One region of the Saccharopolyspora sp. 6V genome, then DNA from elsewhere that is predicted to be linked to it. Evidence: riboswitches for the same ligand, from Rfam matches in the RefSeq annotation. Region 1 holds a riboswitch; each other region holds the start of a gene.

Region 1 (3,717 bases):
CAGGGCCAGGCGGCCGCGGGCGTCTGCGTGGATGCCCCAGCCGTAGCGCTTGCCCAGCGGCGAGGAGCGCAGGCAGGCCCTGCTCCGCGCGAAGAACTCCCGGCGGGCGTCCGCCCGCTCCTCGTCCGGGATGGCGGCGCGGTCCGCGAAGACGGTGAAGATGACGTCACCGGACGTGAACTCGTACGGGTGCTCGGCGATCAGCCGGTAGGTGCGCGCTGCCACCGACGGCGCCTCTGCGTTCAGCGGGGGCACCGTCGCGGTGGTGACCGGGCAGTCCTCGGCCACCTCGATAAACGTGTTCGTGCGATCGACCCGTTCCACGCCCGGAACGGTACGCCGGGGGACCGACGGCGGATGGGGAAGCGGCCGTTCCTCGATTCCGGTGCTCCTTGCCTCGGACCGCGATCGGCTGACCCCCGATCGATGACGAACACCCGGCGAACGCGATTCCCCGACCCGCCGCCGCACCCCGCTCGGGCACGTCCGAGTGAAAGGCGTGCGGGGTCGGTAGCGCAGCGCGGCCCGCCGCGAACTGCGGGCGGCGCACCCCGGCACAGCTGAGTCGCACGCCATGACCAGGCGATTTACGTTGTGCGCATGCAGCACATCACCTTGATCTGCGGAGACTGCAACGGCAAGGGGTGCAGCAACTGCGGCGGCACCGGCACGATCACCATCGTCGAGGACTAGGACCGCGCCGAGCGGCCGCGAAACCCGCCCCGAGCAGGCCGTGCGCGGCGGGCAACGCTGCTAGCGTGCCGAAATGGCCGCCAACGGGACCGTCCTGGTCATCGGAGCCGGGGTGATCGGGCTCAGCACCGCCGTGATCCTCGCCGAATCCGGCGTGCCGGTGCGCGTGCGCACCGACGAGCCACCCGCCGACACCACCTCCGCCGTCGCCGGCGCGATCTGGGGGCCGGCGCTGCTGCAACCCGCCGACCGGGTGCGCCGGTGGGTCGCCGACACCTACCGCGCGCTGGTCGAACTGGCCGCCGACGACACCAGCGGAGTGCACCTCGCCACCGGGCGGATGGCCGCCCGCGTCGACCTCGGCGACCAGCTGCCGCCCGAAGCGCTGCTGCTGCCCGACCTGCGCCGCTGCACCCCGGACGAGCTGCCCGCCGGGTTCCGCAGCGGCTACCGGGCGACGCTCCCGCTGATCGACATGCCGCGCTACCTCGAACACCTCACCGGGAGACTGCTCGCCGCCGGCGGCGAACTGCTGATCAGCCCGGTGTCCTCGCTGGCCGACGCCGCGGCCGAAGCGGACCGCATCGTCAACTGCACCGGGGTCGGCGCGCACGAGCTCGTCGGCGACCCCGGCGTGCGGCCCGTGCGGGGGCAGCACGTCCTCGTCCGCAACCCCGGCATCAGCGAGTACTTCGTCGAAGTCGGCGCCGGACCCGAGTTCACCTCGTACGTCCCGCACGGCGACCAAGTCGTGCTCGGCGGCGTCGCGGGCGAGCACGACTGGTCCCGCGCACACGACCGCGACGACAGCGCCGCCGTGCTGCGCCGCTGCGCGCAGGTCGAACCGCTGCTCGCCGGCGCCGAAGTCCTCGGCGAGACCGTCGGACTGCGCCCCGGGCGCGACGCCGTGCGGCTCGAAACCGAACGGTTCGGCGGCGCCACCGTCGTGCACGACTACGGGCACTCCGGCTGCGGGGTGTCGCTGTCCTGGGGCTGCGCCGCCGAAGCCGCCGGGCTCGTCCTCGGCCGACCGGTGCGCTGACCGGCTCACGTCAACGCGTCGACCACCCCGTCGATCTCCTCCGCCAGCGTGAAGTCCTTCGCGGTGAGGCCACCCGCCGAATGCGTCGAGAGGGCGAACACGACGGTGCGCCAGCGGATGTCCAGATCCGGGTGGTGGTTCTCGCTCTCCGCGATCTCCGCGACCCGGTTCACCGCCTGGATGGCCTGCGGGAAGCTCGCGAACTCCACGCTCCGCACGATCGTGGTGCCGTCCTGGGCCCACTCCGGTAGCCGGGACAGCGATTCGGCGACCTGGGTGTCGTTCAGCAGTTCGGTCATGCCCACATGGTGGTCGTCGGACGGCCGGAACGCGACCGTCGACCCCCGGCTCGGTGGCGGCACGTAGACTGCCGGTCGCCACGGGAGTCCAGCGCGCTGGGCTGAGAGGAGGGGCGCATCCCCTCGACCGTCCGCACCTGAACCGGATCATGCCGGCGCAGGGAGGTGTCGCGATCAGCTCGAGTTCGCACGCGTGGCCGAGACCGGTGTGCTACTCGGGAGGACCGTTGAACCCCTTACTGCGCTGGGCCGCGGCACTCGCCGCCGCCGCGCTCACCACCGGATGTTCGCTCATCGGGAGCTCCGGCGATGACACCGCGGCGCGCACCGTCACCCTCGTCGCGCACGACTCGTTCGTCGCCGACCCGGCGCTGCTCGCCGACTTCGAGAAGCGCAGCGGCATCCACCTGGAGATCCGCAACAGCGGTGACGCCGGAGAGCTGACCAACAAGTTGGCGCTGTCCAAGGCGGCACCGCTCGGCGACGTCGCCTACGGCGTGGACTCCACCTTCGCCTCCCGCGCGCTGCGCGCCGACGTGTTCGCCCCGTACCGGCCCGCCGCCGCCGACCGCGGACCGCAGCGCTACGCCCAGGACCAGCAGAACCGGCTCACCGCCGTCGACGTCGCCGACGTGTGCCTCAACATCGACACCGCCTGGTTCGCCGCGCACCGGCTGCCGGAGCCGACGACGCTGCGCGACCTCACCGATCCCCGCTACCGGGACCTGACCTCGATGCCGGACCCGACGACGTCCTCCCCTGGATTGGCGTTCCTGCTCGGCACCATCGACGCCTTCGGCGAGCCCGGTTGGCAGGACTACTGGCGCGCCCTCGACGCCAACGGCGTGCGGCTGTCCTCCGGCTGGGAAGAGGCCTACAACCAGGACTTCTCCGGTTCCACCGGCCAGGGGCCGCGACCGATCGTGCTGTCCTACGCGTCCTCGCCCGCCGCCGAGGTCGACGAGAACGGTGCGCCGCGCACCAAGGCCCTGCTCGACACCTGCTACCGGCAGGTCGAGTACGCGGGCGTGCTCACCGGCGCGAAGGACCCGCAGGCGGCGCGGGAAGTGGTGGACTTCCTGCTCTCGCCCGAGTTCCAAGGTCAGGTCGCCGACCAGATGTACGTGTACCCCGCGGTCGACGGGGTGCCGCTGCCCGAAGGCTGGGCGGCCAGCGCGCCGCTGCCGTCGCGGCCCGCGGAACTGCCCGCCGACGAGGTGGAGAACAACCGGGACCGGTGGGTCGAGCAGTGGCGGACGCTGGTCCGGGGATGACCGGCGAACTCCGCCGCCGGGTTCCGGTGGCGCTGGCCGCGGCGGTCGTCCTCGGCTTCCTCGGGGTCTTCTTCGCCTGGCCCGTCGCGGCGATCATCGGGCTGGGCGTGCGCGGCGACGTCGGAGCGGTGCTCGCCGAGCCGGCCACTTGGCGGCTCGTCGGCTTCACCCTCGGGCAGGCCGCCGCGTCCACCGCGGTCGCGCTGCTCTGCGGGCTGCCGCTCGCCTACGTGCTCGCCAGGCTCGTCCTGCCCGGCACAGGGCTGCTGCGGGTCGCGGTGACCGTGCCGTTCGTGCTGCCGACGATCGTCGTGGGCATGGCCTTCCGCGCGTTGTTCGGCGCCGACGGGGGAGTGCTGCCGATCGTGCTGGCCAACGCGTTCTTCAACGTCGCCGTCGTCGCGCGCAC
Region 2 (3,717 bases), on a different contig from region 1:
CAGGCCGGGGCTGGAGGCCTTCGCCCAGAAGCGCTGCGGGATGCGTCCCGCGCCGACCGCGAGGCGGCCCGCTTCGACGGCGGCGCGCATCGCGGCGGCCATCCGCTCCGGGTCCTGGGCCCGGGTGACGGCGCTGGCCAGCAGCACCGCGTCGCAGCCCAGCTCCATCGCCAGCGCCGCGTCGGAGGCGGTGCCGATGCCCGCGTCGAGCACGACCGGCACCGACGCCCGGGACACGATCATCTCGATGTTGTGCGGGTTCCGGATGCCCAGCCCGGTGCCGATCGGCGAGCCCAGCGGCATCACCGCCGCGCAGCCCACGTCCTCCAGCCGCGTCGCCAGCACCGGGTCGTCGTTGGTGTAGGCCAGCACCACGAAGCCCTGGTCGACGAGCTGCTCGGCCGCGTCCAGCAGCTCCACCGGGTCCGGCAGCAGCGTGTCCTCGTCGGCCACCACCTCCAGCTTCACCCAGTTCGTCCCCAGCGCTTCCCTGGCGAGCTGCGCGGTGAGCACCGCCTCCGCCGCCGTGCGGCAGCCCGCGGTGTTCGGCAGCGCCTCGATGCCGAGCCGGTGCAGCAGGTCCAGCACGCCGGTGCGGCCCCCGGCGTCGGCGCGGCGCATCGCCACCGTGGTCAGCTCGGTGCCGGAGGCCAGCAGCGCCCGCTCCAGCACCGACAGGTTCGCCGCTCCCCCGGTCCCCGTGATCAGCCGGGAGCCGAACTCCCGGCCCGCGATCACCAGCGCGTCGTCCACGTCAGCCCCCCTGCACCGCGGTGAGCACTTCGACGGCCGCCCCGTCGCGGAGTTCCGTCGCCTGCCAGTTCGCCCTGGGCACCACGGTCCCGTCCACGGCGACGGCCACACCGCGCTCGGGCACGCCGAACTCGGCGAGCACCGCCGCCAGCGTCGCATCCACCTGCACGGGACGTTCCGCCCCGTTGATCACCACTTGCACGGTCGACCTCCTCCGTCGCCTGCGGGAACCGGTCCGGCGACCGGTGGTTCGCGGCCCGACAGCTCCGCCAGCACCGCGTCCGCGGTGATCGGCGCGAGCAGGAACCCGTTGCGGTGGTGGCCGGTCGCGGCCAGCACCCCCGGCTCCAGTTCGCCGATCACCGGCAGGTTGTCGTGCGTGCCGGGCCGCAGCCCGGCGACGGCTTCGAGCAGCTCGTACTCGGCGATGCCCGGCAGCACTCGTTCCGCGTCGGCCAGCAGGTCGCGGACGCCGCCGGCGGTGACGGTCTCGTCGAACCCGGCGTCGTGCTGGGTGGCGCCGACGACGAGCCCGCCGTCGTCGCGCGGGACCAGGTAGACCTGCCTGCCGCGCACCGGGCCGCGCACGGTGCGCGCGGGCGGGGGCAGCGCGGTGGGGCGCGCCCGCAGCCGCAGCACCTCGCCCTTGACCGGGCGGATCCGGCCGGTGAGCGCCGGGTGCAGCTCGCCGGAGCGGGCACCGGCGGCGATCACCGCGACGTCGCAGCGCAGGGTCCGTTCGGCGAGCTCCACCTCGCCCGGCCGCACCCGCCGCGCCGCCCCGGCGCGGAACCGGACGCCCGCCGCCTCCGCCGCGGCCCGCAGCGCGGCCAGCGCCAGCCGGTTGTCCACCGCCAGATCGCCGGGCACCTCCAGGCCGCGCCGCACCGCGGGCCCCAGCGAGGGTTCGAGGCGGCGCACCTCCCGGCCGCCGAGCCGGGTGACGGTGCGCCCCAGCGAGGCGAGGTGGTCGGCGAGCATGTCCAGCTCGGCGCGGTCGGCACCGTCCACGCCGACCACCAGCGTGCCCTCCCGGCGCAGCCCGGACGGCAGCCCGGACCCGCGGGCCAGCTCGGCGGCGAACGACGGCCAGCGGCGCAGCGACTCGGACCCGAGCTCCAGCAGTTCCTCTTCCCCCGGCGCGGCCTCGGCGACCGGGGCGAGCATCCCGCCCGCGACCCACGACGCACGCCGCTCCCCCGCATCGACGACCTCGACGCGGTGGCCCGCGCGCGCGGCCGTCCACGCGACGGAGAGACCGATGACCCCGCCACCGACGACGGTGACGGACGACTGCTGCTGCATCTGCGCTCCCTGCGCCGGCATGACCCGGATCAGGTTCGACGGTCGGGGCCTGCGCCCCCTCTCAGCCCGGATCCCGGGCTCCCGTGCCAACCACCACCACCGTACTCATCCGCCCGCGCGAGGTCAGCCGCCGCCCGGCCGCGGACTACCCTGGGGGCATGCCCGGATTGGACGGTTTCGGCATCCGCACGCGGCTCGCCGACGCACGGTTGTACCTCTGCACCGACGCGCGCGCGGAGCGGGGCGATCTGGCGGAGTTCGCCGACGCCGCGCTGTCCGGCGGCGTGGACGTCGTCCAGCTGCGGGACAAGGGGCCCGGCGGGGCGCCGCTGGAGGCGCGGCAGGAGCTGGCGGCGCTGGAGGTGCTCGCGGAGGCCTGCGTTCGGCACGGCGCGCTGCTGGCGGTGAACGACCGCGCGGACGTGGCGCTGGCCGCGGAGGCCGACGTGCTGCACCTGGGGCAGGACGACCTGCCGGTGGACGTGGCGCGGCGCATCGTCGGCGACGAGGTGGTGCTGGGGCGTTCCACGCACGACGTGGTGCAGGCGGACGCGGCCTCGACCGAACCGGGCGTGGACTACTTCTGCACCGGCCCGGTGTGGACGACGCCGACGAAACCGGGCCGGGAGGCGGCGGGCATCGAGCTGGTGCGCCACGCCGCGGAGCACCGCGGGCACGGGAGGCCGTGGTTCGCGATCGGCGGCGTCGGCCACGACAACCTCGCCGAGGTGGTCGCGGCGGGCGCGGAACGGATCGTGGTGGTTCGGGCCATCACCGAGGCCGAGGACCCGCGCGCCGCCGCCGAATCCCTCAAGGCCGGACTACCCACCTGACCACCGAACCGGCCCGGCCGGGTTCGCGACTCTTTCCTGTCAGCGGCGAAGCCGCTGAGCAGCGACCACAAGAGCAACCAGACCACCCGCGGGTTCTCAGCGGTTCCCTCGCGAGGACAGCTTTTTCGCATGTGGCGGAGGCCACCTGCGAAAAAGATCCCGCAGCGAGGGGGCCGCTGAGGTTCCGCCACCCCACCCCCACGCAGCAGAAGCAGCGAAAAAGCAAGACGGGCTGCGTCTCGTGGGGCTGAGACGCAGCCCGTCCGGCTGCCATCACCCGGTGACCGGGCTCCCGATCACTCCGTGATCAGGGTCAGGCCGTAGGCGTCCAGGATCTCGTTGACCGGCTGGAAGTAGGTCGTACCACCGCTGGTGCAGTCGCCCGAACCACCGGAGGTCACGCCCTGCGCCTGGTCACCGGCCAGCCACGAGCCGCCGGAGTCGCCGGGCTCGGCGCACGCGTCGGTGCGGGTCAGCCCGGTGACGGTGCCCTCGGCGTAGTTCACCGTCTGGTTCTTGGCCTGGACGGTGCCGCAGTGCCAGCCGCTGGTGGAGCCGGACCGGCAGATCGAGGCGCCCTCGGCGGCCTCGGTCGAACCGGCGACGCCGACGGTGCCGCCCGCGTAGTCGTTCACCAGGCCGCGCGGGGTCTCACCGGAAGCGACCTCCACGTAGGAGTAGTCGTCCCCGGGGAACGAGGAGCCCGCGAAGGTGCCGGACGGCGTGCTGGTGGTGTCGCCCTCGCTGCCGCAGTGCCCGGCGCTGACGAAGCCGCCCTCCACCGAGAAGCCGACGGAGCAGCGGGCGCTGCCGCCGATCGTGTAGG
Region 3 (3,717 bases), on a different contig from region 1:
GCAGGTGCCTGCCGGACGCGGGTTCGCCCACCGCCGCGCGACCCTCGGTACGCGCCAGTTCCTCGCACTGCCGGGCTATCTCGTGCACGGTCAGCATCTGGGCGGCGTCCATCTGGCTCCTCGCGTCGCGATCCGGGGATCCCCGCGTTCGCCGAATCACACGGGTGTGATTCCGGGCCCATTACATCACGCGCGCCCGCCCGCCGTGCGCGGCCAACACGCCCTCCGCGGAGATCCGCGGGCACCTCGGCGAAGATCACTCCGACGGGCGGCGCCCAGCCGAGCGCAGCCACTCCCGAGGCGGTCCGGAGACGGCAACCGATACCCTCCGCCGCATGGCTGTTCACCCGATCCGCATCGTGGGCGACCCGGTGCTGCACCACCCCACGCGCCCCGTCGAGCGGTTCGACGACGCGCTGCGCACCCTCGTCGAGGACATGTTCGAGACGAACACCGCCGCGAACGGCGCCGGGCTGGCGGCCACCCAGATCGGCGTGGACCTGCGGGTCTTCGTCTACGACTGCCCCGACGACGAGGGGGTCCGGCACCGCGGCGTCGTGGTCAACCCGGTGCTGGAGACCAGCGAGATCCCGCAGACCATGCCCGACCCCGAGGACGACTGGGAGGGCTGCCTGTCCGTCCCCGGCGAAGCGTTCCCCACCGGCCGGGCGAGCTGGGCGAAGGTCACCGGCTTCGACGTGGACGGCGCGCCGGTCGAGGTGGAGGGCACCGGGTTCTTCGCCCGCTGCCTGCAGCACGAGACCGACCACCTGGACGGGCACCTCTACCTGACCCGGCTCGTCGGGCGGAACGCGCGGGCCGCGAAGAAGGCCGTCAAGCGCAACGGCTGGGGAGTCCCCGGCCTCTCCTGGGACCCGGCGGTCGAAGGCGATCCGTTCGCTGAGGAGGATTGAGCTCCTCCCGTTCCGCAGGGGGTGGGTGGCGGGTGGTCCTGTTGATCGGGTGGTCGTCAGCTCAGCGGCTTCGCCGCTGACAGGAAAGAGTCGCGAACCCGTCGCGCGAGGTCGGGTCGGGTGGGGCCGGTCAGCGGGGGAAGGCCTCGGTTTCCAGGGTGACGGTGAACGGGGCGGGCAGGTCGAGCGGTTTGCCGAACGGGACCGAGTGCGATTCGCGGTAGGCCTCTCGCCGTCCGGCTCGGAGAACAGGGTGATCGTGGGCCAACGCGGCGCGAAGCGGTCGATGAGCAAGTAGAACGGGATGCCGGCCTGGGCGTACGCACGGAGCTTGGTCGTCCGGTCGGTGTCGGCATTGCTCTTCGAGGTGATCTCGACCGAGAGCAGCGCGTCCTCCCCCGGGAGCACGACCGCTGGAGTCATCCGCTCGCGGAGCACGACGAGGAGATCGGGCACCACGATCCGCGAGCTCGACGGCATGGCGATGCCCTGGGTCTGCAGGACCTCCCAATCGTCGGGCAACGCCCGCACCAACGCCTTGTTCACGCGGCTGCCGATGAGGTCGTGGTTCTGGTCCGGCGGCGGGGACATCACGATCCTCTCTTCGATGATCTCCGTGCGCCAACCTTCGGGAAGATCGAGGCCGTTCCAGACCTCGACGAACGTCTCCCAGGACGATTCCTGGAGCACCGGGGCAGCACTCGCAGCGCGGTCACCTCCTGTGCCGGTGTTGTCACGCACCGCATCCTCCCGGTCTGACAAGGTTTCGTTTTCCCTGCTAGACAGCCTAGTGTCGATCAGCTTCGCCGTCACCGGCACGAACCGGGACTTGGCAGGGCGGCATCACGGGGCTAGCCTCGGCGCCGACAACTGATCGCGGGAGCTCGCACCGGAAGCGGGCTGAGAGGGCGGCTGGATCATCCGATCCGGGGCCGCCGACCGCCCGAACCTGACCGGATAATGCCGGCGTAGGGAGTGAACGGCCGTGGCCGACGTGCGTCCTGAACCGTCCTCTGTGGACTCCGATTCCCCTGGTGTGACCACCGGACCGATCAGCGGGTCCCGCAAGGTGCACCGCGAGGTCGGCGACCTGCGGGTGCCCGCCCGCCGCATCGAGCTCAGCAACGGCGAGCACCTCGACGTCTACGACACCTCCGGGCCCTACACCGACGACGCCGCCACCATCGACGTGCACGCGGGCCTGCCCCGCACCCGCGACGGCTGGCACCGCGAGCACCCCACCCAGCTGGCCGCCGCCAAGGCCGGGGTGATCACCCGCGAGATGGAGTTCGTCGCCGCCCGCGAGGACCTGCCCGCCGAGTTCGTCCGCGACGAGATCGCCCGCGGCCGCGCGGTGCTGCCCGCCAGCCACCGCCACCCCGAGAGCGAACCGATGATCATCGGGAAGAAGTTCCTGGTGAAGGTGAACGCGAACATCGGGAACTCCGCGGTGACCTCCTCGGTGCCCGAAGAGGTCGAGAAGATGGTGTGGGCCACTCGCTGGGGCGCCGACACGATCATGGACCTGTCCACCGGCAAGCGGATCCACGAGACCCGCGAGCGCATCCTGCGCAACTCGCCGGTGCCGGTCGGCACGGTGCCGATCTACCAGGCGCTGGAGAAGGTGAACGGCGACCCGGCGAAGCTCACCTGGGAGATCTACCGGGACACCGTGGTCGAGCAGTGCGAGCAGGGCGTGGACTACATGACCGTGCACGCCGGGGTGCTGCTGCGGTACGTGCCGCTGACCGCGCAGCGCGTCACCGGGATCGTCTCCCGCGGCGGTTCGATCATGGCCGCCTGGTGCCTGGCGCACCACCGGGAGAGCTTCCTGTACGAGCACTTCTCCGAGCTGTGCGAGATCCTCCGCGAGTACGACGTCACCTTCTCGCTCGGCGACGGGCTGCGGCCCGGCTCCATCGCCGACGCCAACGACCGCGCCCAGTTCGCCGAGCTGGAGACCCTCGGCGAGCTCACCGGGATCGCCCGGGCGCACGACGTGCAGGTGATGATCGAAGGCCCCGGGCACGTGCCGATGCACAAGATCGCGGAGAACGTGCGGCTCGAAGAGGAGCTGTGCGACGAGGCGCCGTTCTACACCCTCGGCCCGCTCACCACGGACATCGCGCCCGCCTACGACCACATCACCTCCGGCATCGGCGCGGCGATGATCGCGCAGGCCGGGACCGCGATGCTCTGCTACGTCACGCCCAAGGAGCACCTCGGGCTGCCGGACCGGGACGACGTGAAGACCGGCGTGATCACCTACAAGATCGCCGCGCACGCCGGTGACCTCGCCAAGGGGCACCCGCGGGCGCAGGAGTGGGACGACGCGCTGTCCCGGGCCCGCTTCGAGTTCCGCTGGACCGACCAGTTCAACCTGGCGCTCGACCCGGACACCGCGAAGGCGTACCACGACCAGACGCTGCCCGCAGAACCCGCGAAGACCGCGCACTTCTGCTCGATGTGCGGGCCGAAGTTCTGCTCCATGAAGATCACCCAGGACGTCCGCGACTACGCCAAGGAGCACGGCCTCACCAGCGTCGAGGCGATCGAGGAAGGCATGCGGGAGAAGTCCGAGGAGTTCACCGGTTCCGGCGGCGAGGTCTACCTCCCCATCGTGAGCTGATCGGGATGACGGACGCGGTGGGCGGCGCTCCGGTGTTTCGCATCGGCAGGTTCCGCACGGGCCGGATCGACGGCGGGACGGGGTCGTAGCATGGGCCGGATGCACGAGACACCCGGCCACCTGCGACGACCCGCGCACGACACGGCCCCGCCGACGGCGCTGACCATCGCCGGG
Region 4 (3,717 bases), on a different contig from region 1:
GATGGGCAGCTCGTCGCGCACCAGGCGGTGCGGCGCGTCAGCCGTCTCCACCCGCACTTCGGTGGCGGCGAAGGTCTGCTCGGCGAAGTCCGGGCCCGCGAGCCGGACCTCCAGCCGCTGCTCCCGCAGGGTGACCACCGCGGAACCGCCGGGCACCGAGATCGGCTCGCCGTCGGCGGTGACGATCAGGCTGCCCTGGCCCTCGGTCTCCGGGCGCACCGCCACGTGCGAGAGGGCGACGTCGCGCCGGTCCTCGGCGGCGGTGACGCCGATGACGTCCCGCGAGTCCTGCCCGGCCTCCTCGTCGCCGCGCACCGCCAGCAGCGGGGCGCGCAGCTTCGCGGCCAGCCGGTACGGCTGCCAGGAACCGGCGCCGATCAGGTTCACCACCGACGTGATCTCGCTGTCCGCGAGCAGCCGCTCGCTGCCCACGGCCGGGGTGATCTCGATGGCCGCCACCCCGCGCTCCTCCAGCAGGTCGCGCAGCGCCTTGGCGCGCAGCCTGCTGTTGCGGTCGAACCCGCGGGTGATGGCGACGGCTCCGGACGTCCCGCCCTGCGCTGCGGCGTCGGCGAGACCGGCCAGCGGAGCCCATACCTCCGCCGGATCCGGCCGGGCGGAGCGGCGGGAACGGGCGGTCTGGGGGGCGTCGGCAGTGGTGTCCATTGCGTCAACTTTAATCCGCCACGCAGGGTCGCCTCACTAGGCGATCAGCCCTGAGCGGTGTGACTTCCCTCGCCCTAGGCGTCCCAGGTGGTGACCACGAGATCGCCGTCACGCGCGAGCTGTTCGTCGACCGCCTGCTCGCACTCCGCGCAACGCTCCGTGATGCGGCGGCTCGACGGTTCCTTGGTGGCGGGCCACGTCTCGTGCGGGAGCTTGATCGTCGCATCGCACAGGGTCTGCACCGGATCACCGGCCGGTCTGGCGCCCGGGCGCACCGTGATCGCGTGCCGGACCCGCTTGCCCGCTCCGACGATCCACCACACGTGCTCTTGATCGGGGAACATTGCCGTCCCACCCCCATACCTGTCAGGACGACCCGCGGGCGCGCAGTTCGTCCGGCTTCGGTCCACTGGCCGGATCTCGAACTCTAGACGGAACGATCAGCGCGCACGTTGCATTCGCGTGGCGGGGGCGACCGGCGGCTGCGCTGCTCCGATCGTGTGAGAGCGGCTGTTCGGCGGAGCGGTCTCGACTCGCCGCTGACCCGGTGCTGGGCCGCCCGAACCAGGGCGCCGGGCGCGGAACCCGCTTGTGGTGAGAAGGATCACCGCCCATGCTGGGCGCGTCGAGCGAGCGGAACCCGGAGGCGCACCCCGTGACGGACCTGCACTTCCCGCGTCCGCACGACGATCCGCGGGAGCCCGGTTCCCTCGCCCGCTGGCTGGTCCCCGACGGCGCCCGGGTGCGCAGCGGAGCCCCGGTGACCGAGGTGGTGACCGACGGCGCCCCGCGCACGGTGCGCGCCCCGGCGAGCGGAACGCTGTGGCGGCAGGGCAGGGCGGGGGAGCGGTTCACCGCGGGCGCGATCATCGGCCTCGTCGAGTGAGTCCGCAGCTTGACGCCCGTTGCTAGGTTGGGGCCAGTGACGCGGGGTGCCCGGACGGCCGGGCTGAGAGCAGACCCGTCGAACCTGACCTAGTTCGTGCTAGCGGAGGGACGTCACCGACGTGACCACTCGTGCTGCCCTGCCCGGATCCGACCGGGTCCCGAACGTGCTCTCGATCGCGGGGACCGATCCCAGCGGCGGAGCCGGCATCCAAGCGGACCTGAAGGCCTTCTCCGCGAACGGCGCCTACGGCATGTCCGCGGTGACCGCGCTGGTCGCGCAGACCACCACCGGTGTCGCCGAGGTCCGCGAGGTACCGCCGGAGTTCGTCACCGCCCAGCTCACGACGCTGCTCGACGACGTCCGGGTGGACGCGGTGAAGATCGGGATGCTGGCGAACGCCGAGGTGATCCGCGCGGTCGTCGCCGTGCTGGACCGCTACGCCCCGCCGCACGTGGTGCTGGACCCGGTGATGGTCGCGAAGAGCGGCCACCGGCTGCTCGCCGACGAAGCGGTCGCGGTGCTGCGCGACGAGCTGCTGCCGCGCGTCGACCTGATCACCCCGAACCTGCCGGAAGCGGCGGACCTGCTGGGCGAGCCGGAGATCACCGGCTTGGCCGAGATGGCCGCGCAGGCGCAGCGGCTCGCCGACCTGGGCGCGAAGCAGGTGCTGCTCAAGGGCGGGCACCTGCGCGCGGAACCCGCCAGCGCCGACCTGTTCCGCGGCGACGGCGAGGTGCGGTGGCTGCGCAGCGAGCGGATCGACACCGCGAACGACCACGGCACCGGCTGCACGCTGTCCGCGGCGATCGCGGCGCTGCGTCCCCGCAGGCCCGACTGGGCGACCGCCGTGCGGGACGGCAAGGACTACCTGACCGGGGCGCTGCGGGCCGCGGAGCGCCTCGACGTGGGCCGCGGGCACGGGCCCGTGCACCACTTCCACCGCTGGTGGTGAGATCGGAAGGACGAAGGTCATGAGCAGGTTGCCCGATCCGCCCGCGGGCGGTTTCTGCGCCCGCGCCTGGGAACGCACCGCCGAGCTGCAGCGGGCCGTGGTGGCGCACCCGTTCAACGCGGCGCTCACCGACGGCACCCTCGACCGGGAGCGGTTCGCGTTCTATTTCGTGCAGGACGCCCGCTACCTGATCGCGTTCGCGCAGGCGCTGTCGGCGGCCGCGACCCGGTCCGAGGATCCGGCGGACGCGGCGTTCCTCGCGGGGGCCGCGCGGGGCGCGCTGGTGGAGGAGCGCCGGTTGCACGCGGGCTACGTCGAGGAGTTCGGGCTCTCCGCGGACGACCTGGCGGGGGTGGCGACCTCGCCGTCGTGCACCGCCTACACCTCGTTCCTGCGGGCGAGCGCGCTGGTCGACCCCTACCCGGTGCTGCTGGCGGCGGTGCTGCCGTGCTTCTGGGTGTACCAGCACGTGGGCAGTGAGATCCTCGCCGCCGTCGGCGACGTGTCGGCGCACCCGTACCGGCGGTGGATCGAGACCTACGCCGACGAGGAGTTCGCCGAAGCGGTGCTGGCGGCCCGCGAGCTCACCGACCGGGCGGCCGCGGCCGCCGACGAGCCGGTGCGGGAGCGGATGCTGGCCGCGTTCGCGCGTGCCACCGAGTACGAGTGGATGTTCTGGGACGGCGCGTGGCGCCTGGAGCGGTGGCCGACGGCGCAGTGGCTCCCGGCGTGAGAAGTCGTTGCGGCGGCACGGTTTCCGCGCTGCGGCGAATACCCGGACCCGATCACCCTCCGCGACGTGCCCTGCGGCGCGGCGGGGGCGGTGACGCGGGTGGTCAGCCGCGGTGCGGGCGCTCGCGGGAAGCGTGATCAGGAGCACTTTCGAGCGGTGTTAACGAACACCCTCAGCCACGACGATGAGGCTCACGACACGTTCGTTCGGCGTGTTCGGTCGTGGGAGGTCCGCCTCCCACCGCGCGGGGTTCGGTGGCCTTGAGTACGGGGACTTCAATTCTGATCATGCTGGCGGGGATGCTGGTGCCGGTGCTGGCCGCAGCCCCCTTCTACATCGCCGACCGCCGGGCGGACGCCGAGTCCGCCCAGGCGGAAACGGAGCCTGAAAAATCGTCCGCGGACATCCACGTGCTGCGGCCCCGAGCCGAGGGCACCTGCGAGACCGGGCAGGCGGCGGCCTGAGCGCGCCGCCGCC

The links. A riboswitch is a leader RNA that binds a small molecule or an ion and turns the genes downstream of it on or off. The one in region 1 is predicted to bind thiamine pyrophosphate.
Region 2: another riboswitch for thiamine pyrophosphate. It lies ahead of thiO (glycine oxidase ThiO); the one in region 1 lies ahead of LCD35_RS09235 (thiamine ABC transporter substrate binding subunit).
Region 3: another riboswitch for thiamine pyrophosphate. It lies ahead of thiC (phosphomethylpyrimidine synthase ThiC); the one in region 1 lies ahead of LCD35_RS09235 (thiamine ABC transporter substrate binding subunit).
Region 4: another riboswitch for thiamine pyrophosphate. It lies ahead of thiD (bifunctional hydroxymethylpyrimidine kinase/phosphomethylpyrimidine kinase); the one in region 1 lies ahead of LCD35_RS09235 (thiamine ABC transporter substrate binding subunit).

Annotation. Positions count from the first base shown of each region.
Region 1 covers NZ_JAIUKB010000039.1:9,966-13,682, reverse strand. Annotated here, with positions in the region: gene LCD35_RS30420 (DUF6157 family protein) at 1-324, opposite strand, end outside; gene LCD35_RS09245 (FAD-dependent oxidoreductase) at 767-1,735, shown strand; gene LCD35_RS09240 (4a-hydroxytetrahydrobiopterin dehydratase) at 1,741-2,034, opposite strand; TPP riboswitch at 2,105-2,215, shown strand; gene LCD35_RS09235 (thiamine ABC transporter substrate binding subunit) at 2,262-3,308, shown strand; gene LCD35_RS09230 (iron ABC transporter permease) at 3,305-3,717, shown strand, end outside.
Region 2 covers NZ_JAIUKB010000115.1:32,118-35,834, reverse strand. Annotated here, with positions in the region: gene LCD35_RS21725 (thiazole synthase) at 1-753, opposite strand, end outside; gene thiS (sulfur carrier protein ThiS) at 755-955, opposite strand; gene thiO (glycine oxidase ThiO) at 943-2,058, opposite strand; TPP riboswitch at 2,048-2,153, opposite strand; gene thiE (thiamine phosphate synthase) at 2,217-2,891, shown strand; gene LCD35_RS21705 (S1 family peptidase) at 3,188-3,717, opposite strand, start outside.
Region 3 covers NZ_JAIUKB010000115.1:38,972-42,688, reverse strand. Annotated here, with positions in the region: gene LCD35_RS21750 (peptide deformylase) at 336-914, shown strand; partial or broken gene LCD35_RS30810 (Uma2 family endonuclease) at 1,194-1,505, opposite strand; TPP riboswitch at 1,781-1,906, shown strand; gene thiC (phosphomethylpyrimidine synthase ThiC) at 1,900-3,543, shown strand; gene thiD (bifunctional hydroxymethylpyrimidine kinase/phosphomethylpyrimidine kinase) at 3,643-3,717, shown strand, end outside.
Region 4 covers NZ_JAIUKB010000103.1:1,602-5,318, reverse strand. Annotated here, with positions in the region: gene LCD35_RS19950 (hypothetical protein) at 1-666, opposite strand, end outside; gene LCD35_RS19945 (hypothetical protein) at 741-1,010, opposite strand; gene LCD35_RS19940 (hypothetical protein) at 1,280-1,552, shown strand; TPP riboswitch at 1,585-1,680, shown strand; gene thiD (bifunctional hydroxymethylpyrimidine kinase/phosphomethylpyrimidine kinase) at 1,674-2,507, shown strand; gene LCD35_RS19930 (TenA family protein) at 2,527-3,240, shown strand; gene LCD35_RS19925 (hypothetical protein) at 3,528-3,704, shown strand.